2 regions of the Pseudoalteromonas mucoides genome follow, and region 1 is predicted to be linked to the other one. Evidence: predicted binding sites of a transcription regulator. Region 1 holds the regulator's gene; the other holds the start of a gene.

Region 1 (8,287 bases):
ATCCATTAAGTCACGAATAATTTTATCTGGTGGGTTAGTCAAAAGCGTTGTTAGTGACATAGCCCCGAGAAAACAATTATGTTTATCTACAACGTATAGATCATCGGTGCCTTCAGGCAGCTCTCCGCGTAGGCGTAAATAACGAAGCACCACATCAATAGTAACATCAGGACGAATTGTTACTGTGTCCGTATTCATTAGGGCACCAGCAGAGCGCTCTTGATATGAAAGTGCCTGAGTTGCACGTTCTCTATCTTGGGTATCCATAGCTCCAACAACATCTTGGTAGACGGTGTCTGGTAAACTACGTAACACCTCCCCAAGATCATCATGGCTCATGTCTTCTGTTGCCGCAGCTATGTGCTCCGGCTCCATTTGCGCGATGATACCTAATCGTACGTCTTCAGAAAGCTCCTCTAAAACATCACCTTGAACATCAGGATCAACTAATTGCCAGAGTAATTTACGGATCTTATGCGGGGATGATTCGAGTAATAGTGCTGTGTCACAAGGAGCTGTTTTTGCCAACATTCGCCTAACTTGAACAAATTGACCACTATTGAGTGACTTGGTCACTTGTTTTAGTTGTTGTAGTGGGTAATCTTGTTCAAAAGCTTCAGGCATTGGCGTCCTTAGGTTACAAATTTTATTGGGTAGGGCGATAGCAAAGTAGACTTTATATACTTGCTTATCTTTATTCAGTTTAACGCAATTTTAAAAATAAATCGCTATTCGTGCTCGTGAAAACGTTGTTCGATTAGCTCACCAATGGCCTCTAGTGCAGGCTTGGCATCCGGTCCTTCGCATACGACTTTAACTTCTTTGCCTTGACTGCTCTCAAGCAACATTAAAGCTAAAACGCTGTCTCCAGCGGCTTGTTTATCGTCTTGGTATAGGGTAATCGTCGCATCGAACTTCAGCGCGAGCTGGGCTAAAACGCTGGCAGCTCGTGCATGTAATCCTAACTTATTCTTTATTAAAAAAGTGTCTTCTAAATGCATATCAAAGCCTGTAGCAGGTATTATTCTTGTTCACGGTGGCGGATTTTTACATTGCTATGACTCATTGCAAAGCTCTCACCTATAGTTTGTGCTAGATAAACAGATCGGTGTTGACCACCAGTACAACCAATTGCAATTGTGAGATAGCTGCGGTTATTGCGCTCTAAATGCGGTAGCCAGGTTTGCACAAATGTTTGAATTTGCCATGTAAACTTCTGCACAATACTGTGGCTAGCTAAATAATCTTTTACTGGTTGATCTAGGCCTGTTAGTGGCTTTAGCTCAAGCTCCCAATGTGGGTTTGGTAAAAAGCGTGCATCGAATACGTAATCAGCTTCTTTAGGAATACCGTGCTTAAAACCAAAGGACTCAAAAGTGATAATCAACTTTTTATCTTTTTTTCCTAAGATTTTTTCGCGAATTGATTCAGCTAGTTGATGAACGCTTAAGTCAGTAGTATCAAGGATAAAATCAGCACGCGTGATCAATACATCAAGCAATACTTTCTCTTGCTTGATAGCCAAATCAAGGGGTAAAGAGTCTAAAGATAATGGGTGTAAACGGCGCGTTTCTGAAAAGCGCTTGATCAGTGTTTGGTCGTCACTGTCTAAATAAAATAAAGTCGGGTTTGCAAAGCCAGGTAAATACTCAAGGATGTCATTAAACTCTTCCTGTTCTTTTGGCAGATTGCGCACATCAATACTAACGGCTGTTTTATCATAGTTATCAGAAACGCTTCGTACGAGTGAAGGCAGCAAGTTCACAGGAATATTATCAACACAATAATAACCCAGATCTTCTAATACGCGAAGGGCAACAGATTTACCAGAACCCGAGCGCCCACTGATGATAATTAACTCCATGTAATGACTCCTTCACTTTCTTATGACTGCTCGACAATAACTTGGTATAAGTCGTGGTCTGATTTAGCGCTACGTAATTGTTTACAAAAATCTTTATCGTTAAGTTTATCAGCAATTGTGGCCAAGGTCTTTAAATGAAGTTGACTCTCACCATCAGGTACGATGAGTGCCACAAATATATCAACAGGACGATTATCAATCGCATCAAAATTAATGGGCGTTTCACTCACTAGTATCAGTGCTAATGGTGTATCAACACCAGTCATTCTACCGTGAGGTATAGCAATTCCACGGCCAATACCCGTGCTTCCTAGTTTCTCTCGATTAAGTAGCGAGTTAAGAATTTCTTGTTCTGAAAGGTGAGGGAGTTGTTCATGAGCCAACTGGCTAATAAATTCTAAAATTCGTTTTTTGCTATTAAAAAGGACCGCAGCTTTACTGCAGTCCTTACAAGTAAGTGAACTTAGTTTCATAATATTAGTGTCGAGCGTGCTTCTCTTTGTGTTTGATAACTTGACGGTCTAGTTTATCTATTAGGGCGTCAATCGCAGCGTACATGTCTTGGTGTTCTGTTGAAGCAAATAAATCAGCACCACTGAGGTGTATTGTGGCTTCTGCTTTTTGGCTTAGCTTTTCTACGTCTAAAATGACGTGCACGTTGTTTATATGATCAAAGTGCCTTTCAAGCTTTGCAAACTTATTGTGTACATAGTCTCTAAGTGAATCGGTAATTTCTACGTGACGACCAGTTAAATTCAGTTGCATAAGCATTTTCCTTCTTTGTTTTTTTACGCCTTAAATCAAGCTCTTTCTTTGATTTGACGGTGGAATAGCCAGTGACTCGCGATATTTTGCGATTGTACGTCTAGCTACTTTGATACCTTGCTCTGCCAATATATCTGCAATTTTGCTATCACTCAATGGTTTCGCTGAGTTTTCTGCGCTAATTAATTTTTTGATTAATGCGCGGATCGCTGTAGACGAACATTCCCCACCGTTTTCAGTGCTTACATGACTTGAGAAAAAATATTTTAACTCAAAAATCCCTCTTGGGGTGTGCATGTACTTTTGGGTGGTAACCCGTGAAATGGTTGATTCATGCATCTCGACCATTTCAGCAACATCGTTTAATACCATAGGGCGCATTGCCTCGGGACCATGTTCAAAGAATCCTTGCTGCTGTTTAACGATGCAGTTGGTTACTTTGAGTAATGTGTCATTACGGCTTTCTAAACTTTTTATAAACCACTTTGCTTCTTGCAAGTGGGAGCGAATAAATTGGCTGTCGCTACTCGATTTAACCGAGCGAGACATAGCTGCATATTGGCTGTTTACTCTAATTTTAGGCATGCTATCGGGATTTAACTCAACAACCCAACGGCCTTTGATTTTCTTTACTGAGACATCTGGAATAACGTATTCAGATTCTTCACGTACAATACTATCCGCAGGCTTTGGGTTTAGACTGTGGATGAGTGTCATCACTTCTTTAAGCTCATCTTCCTTAAGCTTAGTCTTTTTCATCAAAGTTCGGTAGTCGCGACTGGCTAATAAATCGATATGTTCAGTTAAAATCATTTTTGTTTCGCTAATCCAAGGAGTTGCGGGGTCAAATTGATTTAGTTGAATACATAAACATTCTTGCAAGCTGCGTGCGCCAATACCAATTGGGTCAAACAGTTGAATACGTTTTAGAACCGCCTGAACTTCATCAAGCTCAATTTCTTCTTCGTTATTATCTTTATTTAGGCTTTCAGCAATGTCTTCACAGCTTAAGGTTAAAATACCTGAGTCGTCGATAGCTTCGACAATGGCAATCGCAATCGCCTCGTCGGTCGGACTAAATGGGGTTAGCTGTAACTGCCACATAATATATTCATGCAAGGTTTCGGTTGAAGCCCCTTGATAAATAGATTCATCTTCAGGCATCGGGCCTGATGAGCTGGCAGGAGCGGCGCTCATGTACTCATCCCAGGTCACATCCATAGCCATATCGTCACTTACGGTGTCTTTATTAAGTGCTTCACTGCTTTCTTGTTCGTATTCGCTTGGTGTCTCATCGGCAGAAGCACTTACTGTGACGTCTTCGGTATCTTGTTTTTGTTCATTTTTGCCAGCCGTTTCGTCACTAAACTCTTGCTCTTCAACTTCAAGCAATGGATTGCTGTCGAGTGCTTCTTGAATTTCTTGCTGGAGATCCAATGTACTTAGCTGCAATAAGCGAATTGCTTGTTGCAGTTGTGGAGTCATTGTAAGTTGCTGGCCCATGCGCAGCTGGAGTGATTGCCTCATTTATCTCTAACAATCCTTTTATTGTGTTGTCATAATTTAGTTTAGCAGATAGTTAGCTGAGCGTTGCTTTATAGCCTAAATTGCTCACCCAGATATACATCGCGAACTGTTTGGTTGGCAAGTACATGCTCAGGAGTTCCTGATGCAATTAACTCCCCATGAGAAACAATGTAGGCTTTTTCGCAAACATCAAGGGTTTCTCTTACATTGTGGTCGGTTATAAGTACGCCGATACCACGGTTTTTAAGGTGCTCGATAATCTTCTTTATATCTAACACTGAAATGGGATCAACGCCAGCAAAAGGCTCATCTAACAGAATAAATTTAGGATTTGCGGCTAAAGCGCGCGCAATTTCAACTCGACGGCGCTCACCACCTGACAATGCCATACCTTGGCTGTCGCGAATGTGTTGAATGCTAAATTCATCAAGTAGGCTATCTAAGGCTTCTTCACGGGCTGTTTTGTTTAGCTCTTTACGGGTTTCTAAAATCGCCATGAGGTTTTGGTAAACGGTCAATTTACGAAAAATAGATGACTCTTGTGGTAAATAGCCAATTCCTAAGCGAGCACGGCTGTGCATGGGTAATAATGTAATATCGTTATCATCAATACTAATTTTACCTTTATCGCTGGGCACTAAGCCAACAATCATATAAAAAGTAGTGGTTTTGCCTGCGCCATTAGGGCCTAGCAGACCAACAATACTCCCAGCGCTAACTTCTAAGCCAACACTTTTTACAACTTGGCGGCCCTTGTAGCTTTTTGCTAAAAACTCGGCTTTTAATGTACTCATAGCTGGCCTTTTGATTTTTTGCTATCGACAGGTACTAAAATTGTATGCACGCGGTCATTTGAGTCTTCGCCTCTTTCAGCACTTATTAGTTGCTGTTCCATATCGTAGGTGATGCTTTTAGCGTTAATTTTTTGTCCTGCTTGGGTTACTTTCGCGTTGCCAATTAAAGTTAACAGGCGCTTTGCTACATCGTAACGAACTTCGTCAGCACTGGCGCTCATTAGGGTGCCATCGGCTTGTTTTTCTTCAAAGTATGCAGGTTTGCCAGTGGCCACGAGTAGCTGTTTGTTATCGCCTAAGTCTTCACGTTTATGTACTTCAAGGCGATCTGCTTTAATACGGCGGTTACCGTGGATAATTTCAACGTTTTTTTCAAAAATACCGACATTAGATTTAAGTTGAGCTTGTTGTTTATCGGCGCTGATTGAGACCTGATCGGCCGGTGGCATTGTATCTTGGGCAAAGCTCGAATATGCAATGAATAAGCTTGGTATTATAAGTAGGTTGGCAAGTTTATTGGTCATAATATATGGTTCGCGTATGGTTAATTAGTTCAATTACTTCGGCTTTTAAATCGGCTTGTAATCCGCGCCCAGTAATTTTTAAATTTGGGCCGACTAACTCGACTGGTTGCTCTGAACTCATGGTTTGAAGTTCAATATCAACTTGAATGTTATCGGCATTAATATGGTCTATCATGGCATTGTTTGTGAGGTTTTTCGCCGTCACATTGCCTTCTAAAACCAGCTGGTTATTTTCATACAATGTGGCTTCTGCTGCATTAATTTGCCACATTTGTTCTTGATTGTATAAAGTGAAAATAGGCTCTTCAAAGTAAGTGAACCCTAACTGCTGATATAATTCCATTTTTGCAGCGGTGACTTTGTGGCTTATTTTACCTTGCTCATCAAAGGCTGTTTGTTTTAAAGCCACAGCGGTGTAATCGGGCTTGGCAATAACATCTTCTTCAACGAGCTGCTCTATGTTTGTTTGGTTAAAATATGGATACCAAAGCCAAACCATACAGCTTATAAATAATACGCTTAAAACTAAACGCGCACTATTCATGAGCTGGTTCCTTCGCTGGTTAGCGATTTTTCGTTTTCAAGCATTAATAAATCAGTGAGCTCTCTTACAGCGCCAAACCCACCCGGTAGCATAGTGGTATAATGCGATACGCGTTTGATTAACGGGTGTGCATCGTTCACCGCTACTGCAAAGCCAACTTGCTCCATAACAGGAAGATCAGGGCCATCATCGCCAATATAGGCGATTTGCTCATCGGTTAAGCTCAGTTTATCTTTAAGCTCTTGATAGGCTTGCAGCTTATTTTCTTGGCCTTGATAAATATGTTGTACTGTTAGGCTAGTCATTCGCTGCTGAACTATCTGTGAATGACGTCCAGTGATAACAGCAACATCAAAACCGCTGTTGATTAGCGCTTTGATGCCAAAACCATCTTTGGTATTAAATGCTTTTAATTCTTCGCCTTGATTACCTAAGTAAATTCGACCATCAGAAAATACGCCGTCAATATCACAGATAAGCAATTTAATTTTTTTAGCGCGGGTTTGAGCATCTAAGCTCAGTGGCTGGTATAAGTCAGCAAATTGCATTTATAACACTCCTGCTTTGAGCAAGTCTTGCATATTTAGTGCACCAATGGGGTGACGATTTTCATCAATGACAATAAGACCGTTAATACGTTTACGCTCCATAATATTAAGCGCTTCGGCGGCAAGCATGTCCGCAGTTGCCGTGGTACACGAACGTGTCATGACTTCACTGATAAGTGTGCTATGTATATCGATACGTTGCTCTAAAATACGACGTAAATCACCGTCAGTGAACAAACCATTAAGTTGGCCAAGGTTGTTTACAATTGCTGTCATGCCTAGGCCTTTGGCTGACATTTCTATTAAAGCGTCTTTAATGCATTGGGTGTCTTTAATAATAGGCGTTGAGGCGCCATCATGCATTAAATCTTTTAAGCACAGTAATAAACGTTTGCCTAAACTGCCGCCTGGGTGTGATAGGGCAAAATCGTCGGCTGTGAAACCTCGTGTCTCAAGTAGGGCGACGGCTATTGCATCTCCCATTGCAAGTGTTGCTGTGGTGCTGGCTGTTGGTGCAAGGCCAAGAGGGCAAGCTTCTTTAGATACTTTAATGCATACATGAGCATCAGCCCAATTTGCCATTGACGATGTTGGGTTGCTGGTCATTGCGATCATTTTAGCGCCAATGCGTTTAATCACTGGGATTATATTGAGCACCTCACTGGTTTCGCCAGAATTAGATATCAGCATGACTACATCACCACGGGTGATCATACCTAAATCACCGTGGCTCGCTTCACCAGGGTGAACAAAAAAAGCCGGTGTACCGGTGCTTGCTAATGTAGCAGCAATTTTATTGCCAATATGGCCCGACTTGCCCATGCCGACAACGATAATTCGGCCTTGGCATTGATACATCAACTGACAGGCCTGGTTAAAGTTTTCGTCTAGGTATTGAGCTATATCAACAAGGGCTTGACGTTCAATATCAAGTACTCGTTTTCCTTGTTCAATAAAATTTAACTGCGTCATTGTGTTGTCCAATTTATTCGGTATTAAGCTACTTGGCTAAAAATATAACCTTGATAAGCAACAAACGCGGCTAATAATAAGCCACCTTCAACTCTATTAATACGGCGCGCCCCACGAAAACTCAAGGACATAGCGATTAATGCGATGGTGGCACCTATCATAATTAGCGCGTCACGGTTTGCCGCAGACGGGTCAATTATCGAAGGATTTATAATCCCCGCTAATGGTAAAACGGCTAGTAAGTTAAAAATATTAGAGCCAACAATATTACCCAATGCTAAGTCGTCTTCGTTTTTTAGTACCCCTGCAATACAAGCTGCAAGTTCAGGCAAGCTGGTACCGATAGCAATAATAGTCAAGCCGATGACTAAATCGCTTAAACCAAAATACTTTGCAATATCAACAGCTGAACCAACTAAAAAGTGAGAACTTAAAGGCAGTACGACCATGCCGACGACGAGCCAAAATAGTGCTGATTTAGTTGGAACATTATCTGGCACATCTTCACAGGCTTCACTAACAAATGGGTCATCGACTTGGTTTTTAGCGCGAATCGAAATGATGATAAGCCCAGCAATAAAAACAATAAATGCAATTAGTAGCGCAATGCCTTCGGCAAATGAAAAGTAGTTATCTGAAAACACATACCAAGCAGCAACCGAAATAAGTAACACCAGCGGCATTTCTCGCTTGAGTGTTGTTGAAGATACCGAAAGCGGGCGCAACAGTGCCGTAATACCTAATACCAA
Region 2 (8,287 bases), on a different contig from region 1:
TGGAGAAGTTAATAATCACAGCAGTGAGTTACTTACCGCAAATACGCAAATTCAAGGCGCTACTTCTGAAGTTTCTGACCATACAACTCAAGCGGTTACAGCGATAGAAGAGTTATCAGTAACGAGTAAAAGTATAGCGGTTAATACGGCTGAGTCTGCAACGGCTTCTGATGGCATGATGAAACTTGCTAGCAGTGGCTTAGAGGCATCAGAACAAACTAAAGAAGCGGTAAGCCATTTACTTGGCACTTTAAATGACACATCAGAAGTGGTTGATAAACTACAAAGTGAATCCAGCAAAATTGAAACTATTTTGGATGTAATACGTAATATTTCAGAGCAAACTAACTTGCTTGCTTTAAATGCAGCCATCGAAGCCGCTAGAGCTGGTGAACAAGGGCGTGGATTTGCGGTAGTGGCCGATGAAGTACGAACTTTAGCACAGCGTTCTCACAGCTCAGTTAATGAAATAGAAACCATGCTCGGACAGTTACGTTCAGCCAGTCAAAATGCAGTGACTATGATGGCTGATAGTACACGTGTCGCGGCACAAGCCGAAGATAAAATGGATGAAAGTAATAGTTTACTTAAAGAAATCATGGAGATGATTAACCAAGTAAATGATCAAACACAACAAATTGCTACTGCTGCAGAAGAGCAATCTGCGGTGGCTGCGGATATTAGCCAAAACATGCATACTATTCATACCTTGACAGAGCAAACCGCAGAGATATCCCAGCAAACAGCAGAAACAAGTACTAAAACTGCACAGCAAAGTCAGTCTGTATTAGAGCAGGTGGAATACTTTAAATTAAGTTAAAGATAGATTAACCCACAGAGTTTTGGCTTTGTGGGTTATCTTTGTTTTGAACAAATGTGTTATTGGTTTAGGTAAACAGTAAATTCAGCTAGTGAAAGTCGGTTGTCTTTATCTGAATCATAGTTTTTAAAACGTGACCATAAAGCTGGATCTTTGGCTGACTCTGAACGAGTTAATAAACCATCTTCATTTCTGTCCAATGCTTTGAATTGTTCGGCTATGCGGTCACTTGTTGCAAAACTGCCACAACTGGTTGTGAGTAATGCCATTAAAAGAGTGTATTTAAGTTTATTCATACGGTTAATATAAGTTTTTAGTTAAAAATTGTTTAAACTCAAGTAAGGAAATTCGGTTATCGCGATCTTTATCCCAATTAGAGTAGCTGTTAAGTAGTTGCGGCTGAGGCTCTAGCTCTGCCTGTGTTAAAAAGCCATCCTTATTTTTATCTAAGTGATCAAACCTTTGCTTCACGTCAAGTGCCAAAGCGTTGAAGCTGAACCCTACTAGCAAGCTACAAAAAACCATTATGTTTTTCATAATTAATTCCTTTAATTGAGCTGTAAAGCAATAAGAGTAAAGCATTTGCCATAATTTAAGTCCCAACAATAAATCCATTTACACACTCCCTCCGGGATTATGGCAAATACTTTAATGCGGTTTAAATTTTGAACTGAGTAAACTCTTTTTCAGAAAGTACTTCATCTTGGTTTTCATCAAGATCACTAAATTGTTTAAATAAATCATCATTTTGTTTAGCTTCAAGTAATGAGATTACACCATCGGAGTCAGTATCTAGTTGGGCAAATCTCACGTTTAATTGAGACGCTAAAACCGAAGCACTAATAGCCAAAAGGAGCAACGAAAAAGCCGCAATTAATTGTTTCATAACACTATCCTTATTGAAGAAATTGTTTAAATTCGGCAAATGAAATCTGACCATTTTGGTCTTTATCTATTTGCTCAAAGCTTTCGTGTAACACAGCATCTTCAGAAGCTTCTCCCTCGCTTAATGTGCCATTGCCATCCTTATCTAGCTCTGCAAATGTGGCCTGTGCGTCTAATGCAAACACATTGCAGCTAAGTAAGGCACTTAAACATATTCCTAGTGATGTTATTACTTTCATTTGATTTCCTTATTAATAATGTCTCTGATTAAGATATAACAAGATCAGTGCCAAAATTAATAGCCCTTTAAAATCATAAGGTTAATTGATTTAAGTGTGAGTAGGTAAGAAAAATCTACTTAGTTGTGTGTCTTTTTTGCAACAGTCGTGAAGGTAAGTGGAACTTTTACTGAAAAAACAATATATTAGTTTGTCTCAATTTAGCGGCATTGCTTATAGAGCGGTTCAGTATCGTTTTATACAATATGTTTATAGACAAGGCTAATGCAACTGACAGGTGGTCATGGCTTGGGTATATTGATTCAGCTAGTGTATAAGTAGCCTAGTTAATAATAATGAGATTAGAATTTAGGAGTAATTATGCCAGCCTCGTTTGGACAAAAATATAAAGCAATTTTAGCGTGGCGACCAAACTTGATAGGGCAGTTTTTATTCAGTACCTTGCTTTCACTTCTCCCTTTATCGCTAGTTGTTATCGTATTTTTGAATGCGCTTAATAAACAACTCGCTGTAACCCAGAAAATAGTGAGTGATAACTACCAAATATCTAAATCCTTTAATAATCTTAAACAAGATCTTAATAGCCTAGAGCGTGCTACCCGACAAAATTGGGTGCTTAAAAGTGCATCATTAGATGAGTTAATAATTGATAAGTGGCAATCGTCGTTACAAAGTGTCGATGAGTTAACCTTTTTAAGCGTAGCAAACAACGATAAGCAGCAATGGCAAAAATTGTATGATGTACTCACCACCGCTCATCAAAAGCTAGTAACTGAAAACTTACAAGATGCTCAGCTATTTATACCTGTGAGCGAACTTATCGCACAGCAAACGTTATGGCTACGCGAACAAAACGAAAAAAAAATAATCGACAATCAACAGCAACTAAAGGCATTACAAAACTCATTTATTAACTGGTTAGTGGCACTTATACCGCTAACCTTGTTAGTGAGTGGTGGCTTTTTATGGCGTATAAGTGGGCGCTTAAAAGGCCTGACATCAGTTATTGATAAACTAGGACAAGGACATTGGCAGCAAGAAATCTCGGTGCAAGGCTCTGCAGAGCTTGTTGAATTAGGAAATAAATTACAGTGGGTACAAGCGCAACTGCATATGCTTGAACAGCAAAAAGACACTTTTTTACGCCATGTAACCCATGAACTTAAAACACCACTCGCTTCCATGGTGGAAGGCACTGATTTACTCAATGATGAGATTGTTGGGCCTATAAATGAAGAACAGCAAGCAGTACTTGAATTAATAAACCAAAGCATGGTGCGTTTACGTACTATGATAGATAGCTTACTAAGCTATAACGCAATTCGTACCAGTAAAGACAGTATTAATGAAATTGAGTTTTCTCATCTAATTAATAAAATAAATAACCATTTTGAGCACCGTTTACTAGCACGCGAACAAACGTTGAATTGGCAATCAAGTTTACCTACTCAACCTATAGCGGTGGCAGCTGAATTAATAGAAATGATATTGATACAATTAATTTCCAATGGCTTAAAGTTCTCCGATAGTGGTGGCTGTGTCAATATTGGATTATCTCAATCAGAAGGTAAATTAGTGATGGCGGTAAGCGACCAAGGTTGTGGTATTCAAGAGCAAGAAAAAGCGCAAATTTTTAGTGCTTTCTACCAAGGTAAAAATGCCAAAGATACCACGGTCCAAGGGAGTGGCTTAGGCCTAACCATTGTGAAAGAATCAGTAGAGCAATTAATGGGCACTTTAAAAGTAGAGCATAACGAGCCTAGTGGGTGTCGTTTCATTATTCAAATACCAATAAATAAAACGAGAGGAGTTAGCTAACATGGGCGTGCACTATAAAACCATCTTATTGGTTTGCATCACCAGTATTGGCCTGACAGGCTGTAAGTTAACAAATGAAGCTGCGTCGCAACAAGTAACGCAAACTAAATCAGACTCTACGGCCCTTACGCAACCGAGCGATGCATTACCAAACCCGAAGCCAAGACCAAAAACAGATCCTTTCTATCCGCCAGCTGATGTACTGATAGGTTGGCATGCAAAAGCGTGTGGAGGTTTTAAGGTTGCATCAGATAATAAGGACTTTGTAGGTGCAAAAGATATCCAGCAATTTTTTAATTTTAGCTGTAAAAATAATACCTTGGCCCCTGAAGAAGTGTTAACTAAGTTATTAAAACTTGATCAAGCATACTATTGGCCTGATGACATTAAACAATATTGGTGGTTGCAGAAACAGCAAATTAAACAGCAAATTAATGCGAAAAAACAACAACAGGCGTTGAGCGATAAAATGCAAGAAACCTTATCGTCATTAGCCACAATTGAGCAGCAACTGCTGTTACGCGAAGAAACCAAGGAGCAGTAATATTATGCCGACTCAATCACCTCAAAATGCCCGCGTTCTATTAGTTGATGATGATACTAGCTTACTTAAATTACTGTCTATTCGTATTGAATCTAAAGGTTACCAAGTCACAACCTGTGAAAGTGGTATGGCGGCGCTGCAATTACTTAAAAGCCATGTGTTTGATGCCGTTATTACCGACTTACGCATGGACGAAATGGATGGTATGGCCTTGCATCGTCAGTTGCAAAGCCGCTATCCAGCCTTACCCGTTATTATGATGACAGCCCATGGCTCAATTCCAGATGCAGTAGAGGCGACTAAACAAGGCATTTTTGCATTTATTACCAAGCCCGTTGATAAAGATGAGTTATTCGACAGTCTTGCAAAAGCTATTGAAATTCATGGCTTGAATGGTGAAGAACAAGCTTCAAGCAGCGCTATCGTAACCCGCAGTGGTGCGATGCTGCACCTACTTGAGCAAGTAAAGTTATTAGGCCCAACGCAAGTTAATGTACTTATTTCCGGTGCCAGCGGGACAGGTAAAGAGTTACTTGCTAATGCTATTCATCAACATAGCCATGTTAGTGAAGGGCCATTTGTAGCCATTAACTGCGGCGCAGTGCCAGGGGAGTTACTTGAATCAGAGCTGTTTGGTCATAAGAAGGGGGCGTTCACGGGGGCTGTAAAAGATCATCAAGGGCTTTTTCAACAAGCGCAAGGAGGCACGTTATTTTTAGATGAAATTGGTGATATGCCATTAAACTTACAAGTTAAGTTATTACGTGTATTACAAGAAAAAACTATCCGCCCAGTGGGCTTTCAAGAAGAAATACCGATTGATGTGCGAATTGTTTCTGCAACACATAAAAATTTACCTGATGCGATTGCAAACCAGCAGTTTAGGGAAGATTTATACTATCGTTTAAACGTTGTGAACCTTAAACTACCAGCGCTAAAAGAGCGCCGTGAAGATATTAGCTTACTAGCGCAACACTTTAGTGCCATGATAGCAAAACGTATGGGGCAAACACAAAAGCGGTTTGCTACTGACGCCATGCATGCATTAGTCCGCTACGATTGGCCGGGTAATATTCGCCAATTACAAAATGTGGTAGAGCAGGTTGTTGCATTGACCCCAAGTGAGGTAATATCGGTACAATTAGTTCAAAGTGCACTTAATAGTAATGAGAGTAATGTTGAGCCGTTATCTTTAAACGATGCCAAAAAAGAGTTTGAGCGTGATTACGTTATAAATACGTTAAAAATGGCGGGCGGTAATGTGGCAGAAGGAGCCAAGCTTGCAAAACGTAATCGCTCAGATTTTTATAAGTTAATAAAGAAACATAACATTGATGTTGATAATATTTTGTAGGAGCAAACATGCAATTATTTATGGTGTATTTGGGTGGCAGAATACAGGGCTGCCATATAGAAATGCACGACATACGTTTTGTGGTAGGTGAAACAATAGAGCGGTGCTACACAAAACTTAAAAGCCAATGGGTAGGCGACAAAAACAGTGTGCATATGGATAGTTTTATGGCGATTAAACACATAGATGGCTATCAAATCGAGGTTGTTGAACAGCCCGTAAACCAAGCTGAAAAGTTGTTTTTTGTGAATCTAGGCGCGTATCGTGCTGATAGCCTTGCTGAACAACATGATTTTGCTTTGTATGTAGCTAAAGACGCTGAGCAAGCTAAACAACGGGCAAAAGATCATTTATTAGCGGGTATGAGTCATTTGCATAAAGATGATTTACATGATGTGGATGACTGCTTTGCCATTGATTTACTTGATAGCCAATTACATATTAAGCTGACGCCAAGTGGACAATCTCAAAAAATTAAACCTGATTGGTTTGGTTATCATATTTTATAATCAGGGATTTAAGTAAGCGACTAATCTTTGTCGCTTTGCTCTTGGCGTTCTTTATCTTCACTCTTACTAGCAATCTTAAAAGCAATAATAACAAAGCCAAACATGGCGAAAGGTAAAGCTGCAAGCAAGTACTCAGTGAGGTTGCTGTCAGCGAAACTCGCTTGCAATAAAAAGTGCCCTGCAACGCAAAGTACAATCACAATAAGTAGAATTGGTATTAAAATAAGTTCTTTTTTGGCTGAGTGGCTTTTCATTATTTGGCATAGCTTTTTCAAGGTGCGCCATTGTAATGAGCAAACCGCTTTTAGGTCAAATAACTTGGTTGGAAAATGTCATTACCTTGTGCTGAATCAAGCTTTTTAGTATCGGTTTCATTATCAGTATCTTCTACTTGCTCATGACAATAGAGCTCGAATATAAAGTCGATTTCTTCACGTTTTAATATCGTTTGCATTCTAACCTCCTAATTCAGCGCTCATGTTTAGTGTTAGCTAGCTTAAGGTGTTGAGGCTGAATTATAAGTGAATACTTATTGAGCAAATTGTGTAGAAATGTAACCTTTAATTTTTTTTGGTTACATCTTTAGATAATGGCAATTTAACAATAAATTCAACGCCATCATTTTGTTGATTATTGAGCGCTGTTACGCTGCCTTTATGATACTCACACACTAAACGAACTATATATAAACCCAGCCCTAGATGGGGTTGCTGTTGAAGCTGCTGGCTACGCACCGATACCATGGAGTCAAAAATATGCTCAGCAAGCCCTTGTGGCAGTAATGGCCCTTTATTTTTGACTATTAAAATGGCCTCATCAACGTCTTTAACTAAGCTGACACAAATTGCACTATCTAAATTATTAAATTCTAAAGCATTATTAATGAGTTTATCGAGTAGTTGCGCAATAAACTCAGGCGCACCAAGCATAGGCATAGGGTTATCATATATATCGAGTTTAAAAGCATGATGCGGATAAGTGAGCTGGTAGCCTTGCATGCAACCGGTAATGACTTTTTGCAAATCAAATAACTCAGGTTCATTGCTTTGTATACTTTGTTCAAGGCGTGTGGCTTCACTCATGGTGGTAATAATTTTACCTAAACGCTCAACCCCTTCACTGGCCCGATCAAGGTATTTTTGACTGAGTTCAGATTGTGGCTGCATTTGTAGATTTTCCAAAGAGCTACGCACTACAGCTACTGGGGTTCTTAATTCATGGGATAGTCGTGACGACATGGTTTCTAAGTAATTAGTGTAGCCACCAAGACGACTGACAATATTGGCAAAACTGCGCGACAGGTCGCCAATTTCATCATTTGAATCTGAATAGTTAATTGTGCCAGTAACTCGCCCTTGTGCATCAATTGCTTGCTCTGCGGTATCACGTAAGCGTCTGATACGGCTTGATATGCGTGAAGCAAAAAAGAATAAAGTCACAGTGCCGATTAGCATCACCGCTAAAATGACATTAAATAATTTCTCTAAAGACTTATTGCGCAGAGTACGAACGCCATTTGTGGTCTCTTCAGCAATTACGGCACCAATTACTTTGTCTTTAATCCAAATAGGGTAGGCGGCAGATAAAATAACGGCTTTGTTATCAGGAGTGAGTCGCCATGATGATGCAGGCGAACCACTGAGTGCTTTAGCAATATGGGTTCCTTGCATAGCAGCAACATCGTGCAGGGTATCTAAAAATTCGTTTTCAGGACGGGTCAGCACTTTATAGTACAGTGGGTGTAAATAAGTTTTTTCAAACCGTTGCCACCATGTAGAGGCTGGTTTATCGGTAATACCGTCGGCCCAGACGCCATCCGCATGATGAATAGAGCCTGATTGCGCCAGTACGCGGTGATGATTATCAACCACCCAAATACGGCTTCCGCTATGGCCCATGCCTTTTAAAATACGGTTTATCTCAGGTGAAGGTACGAGCACTGAGCCTATGTCGCTTGGGTTGAGAATGTTTGAGGTTGACATTAATTGCGGTTCAACCTTATTAGTATCCCAATCCTCAATTGCAAACCCCAGCTTATTACCTAACATGCTTAACGGAAAACGAAGTTCGATATTGTAGCCTGTGGCTGTACTGGTAAAATAACCCTGAATTTTAGTA

The links. The regulator sigma-54, encoded in region 1, starts transcription at its own class of promoters, with help from an activator protein. The targets are predictions, from matches to a motif close to GTTGGCACGNNNNTNGNNT.
Region 2: AAEU30_RS07405 (EF-hand domain-containing protein) is a predicted target of sigma-54. The motif match lies at 1,981-1,999, and genes of this name have one in related genera.

The regions. Positions count from the first base shown of each region.
Region 1 is NZ_JBMMUC010000013.1:15,614-23,900, reverse strand. It holds gene mgtE (magnesium transporter) at 1-624, opposite strand, end outside; gene AAEU30_RS14580 (HPr family phosphocarrier protein) at 729-1,001, opposite strand; gene rapZ (RNase adapter RapZ) at 1,022-1,864, opposite strand; gene ptsN (PTS IIA-like nitrogen regulatory protein PtsN) at 1,885-2,337, opposite strand; gene hpf (ribosome hibernation promoting factor) at 2,342-2,629, opposite strand; gene AAEU30_RS14560 (RNA polymerase factor sigma-54) at 2,660-4,156, opposite strand; gene lptB (LPS export ABC transporter ATP-binding protein) at 4,225-4,950, opposite strand; gene lptA (lipopolysaccharide transport periplasmic protein LptA) at 4,947-5,474, opposite strand; gene lptC (LPS export ABC transporter periplasmic protein LptC) at 5,464-6,018, opposite strand; gene kdsC (3-deoxy-manno-octulosonate-8-phosphatase KdsC) at 6,015-6,566, opposite strand; gene AAEU30_RS14535 (KpsF/GutQ family sugar-phosphate isomerase) at 6,567-7,538, opposite strand; gene AAEU30_RS14530 (calcium/sodium antiporter) at 7,562-8,287, opposite strand, start outside.
Region 2 is NZ_JBMMUC010000005.1:115,477-123,763, forward strand. It holds gene AAEU30_RS07385 (methyl-accepting chemotaxis protein) at 1-820, shown strand, start outside; gene AAEU30_RS07390 (EF-hand domain-containing protein) at 880-1,116, opposite strand; gene AAEU30_RS07395 (EF-hand domain-containing protein) at 1,121-1,357, opposite strand; gene AAEU30_RS07400 (hypothetical protein) at 1,479-1,706, opposite strand; gene AAEU30_RS07405 (EF-hand domain-containing protein) at 1,717-1,944, opposite strand; gene AAEU30_RS07410 (sensor histidine kinase) at 2,305-3,762, shown strand; gene AAEU30_RS07415 (hypothetical protein) at 3,764-4,306, shown strand; gene AAEU30_RS07420 (sigma 54-interacting transcriptional regulator) at 4,311-5,660, shown strand; gene AAEU30_RS07425 (DUF1543 domain-containing protein) at 5,669-6,169, shown strand; gene AAEU30_RS07430 (hypothetical protein) at 6,190-6,423, opposite strand; gene AAEU30_RS07435 (hypothetical protein) at 6,474-6,623, opposite strand; gene pdsS (proteobacterial dedicated sortase system histidine kinase) at 6,730-8,287, opposite strand, start outside.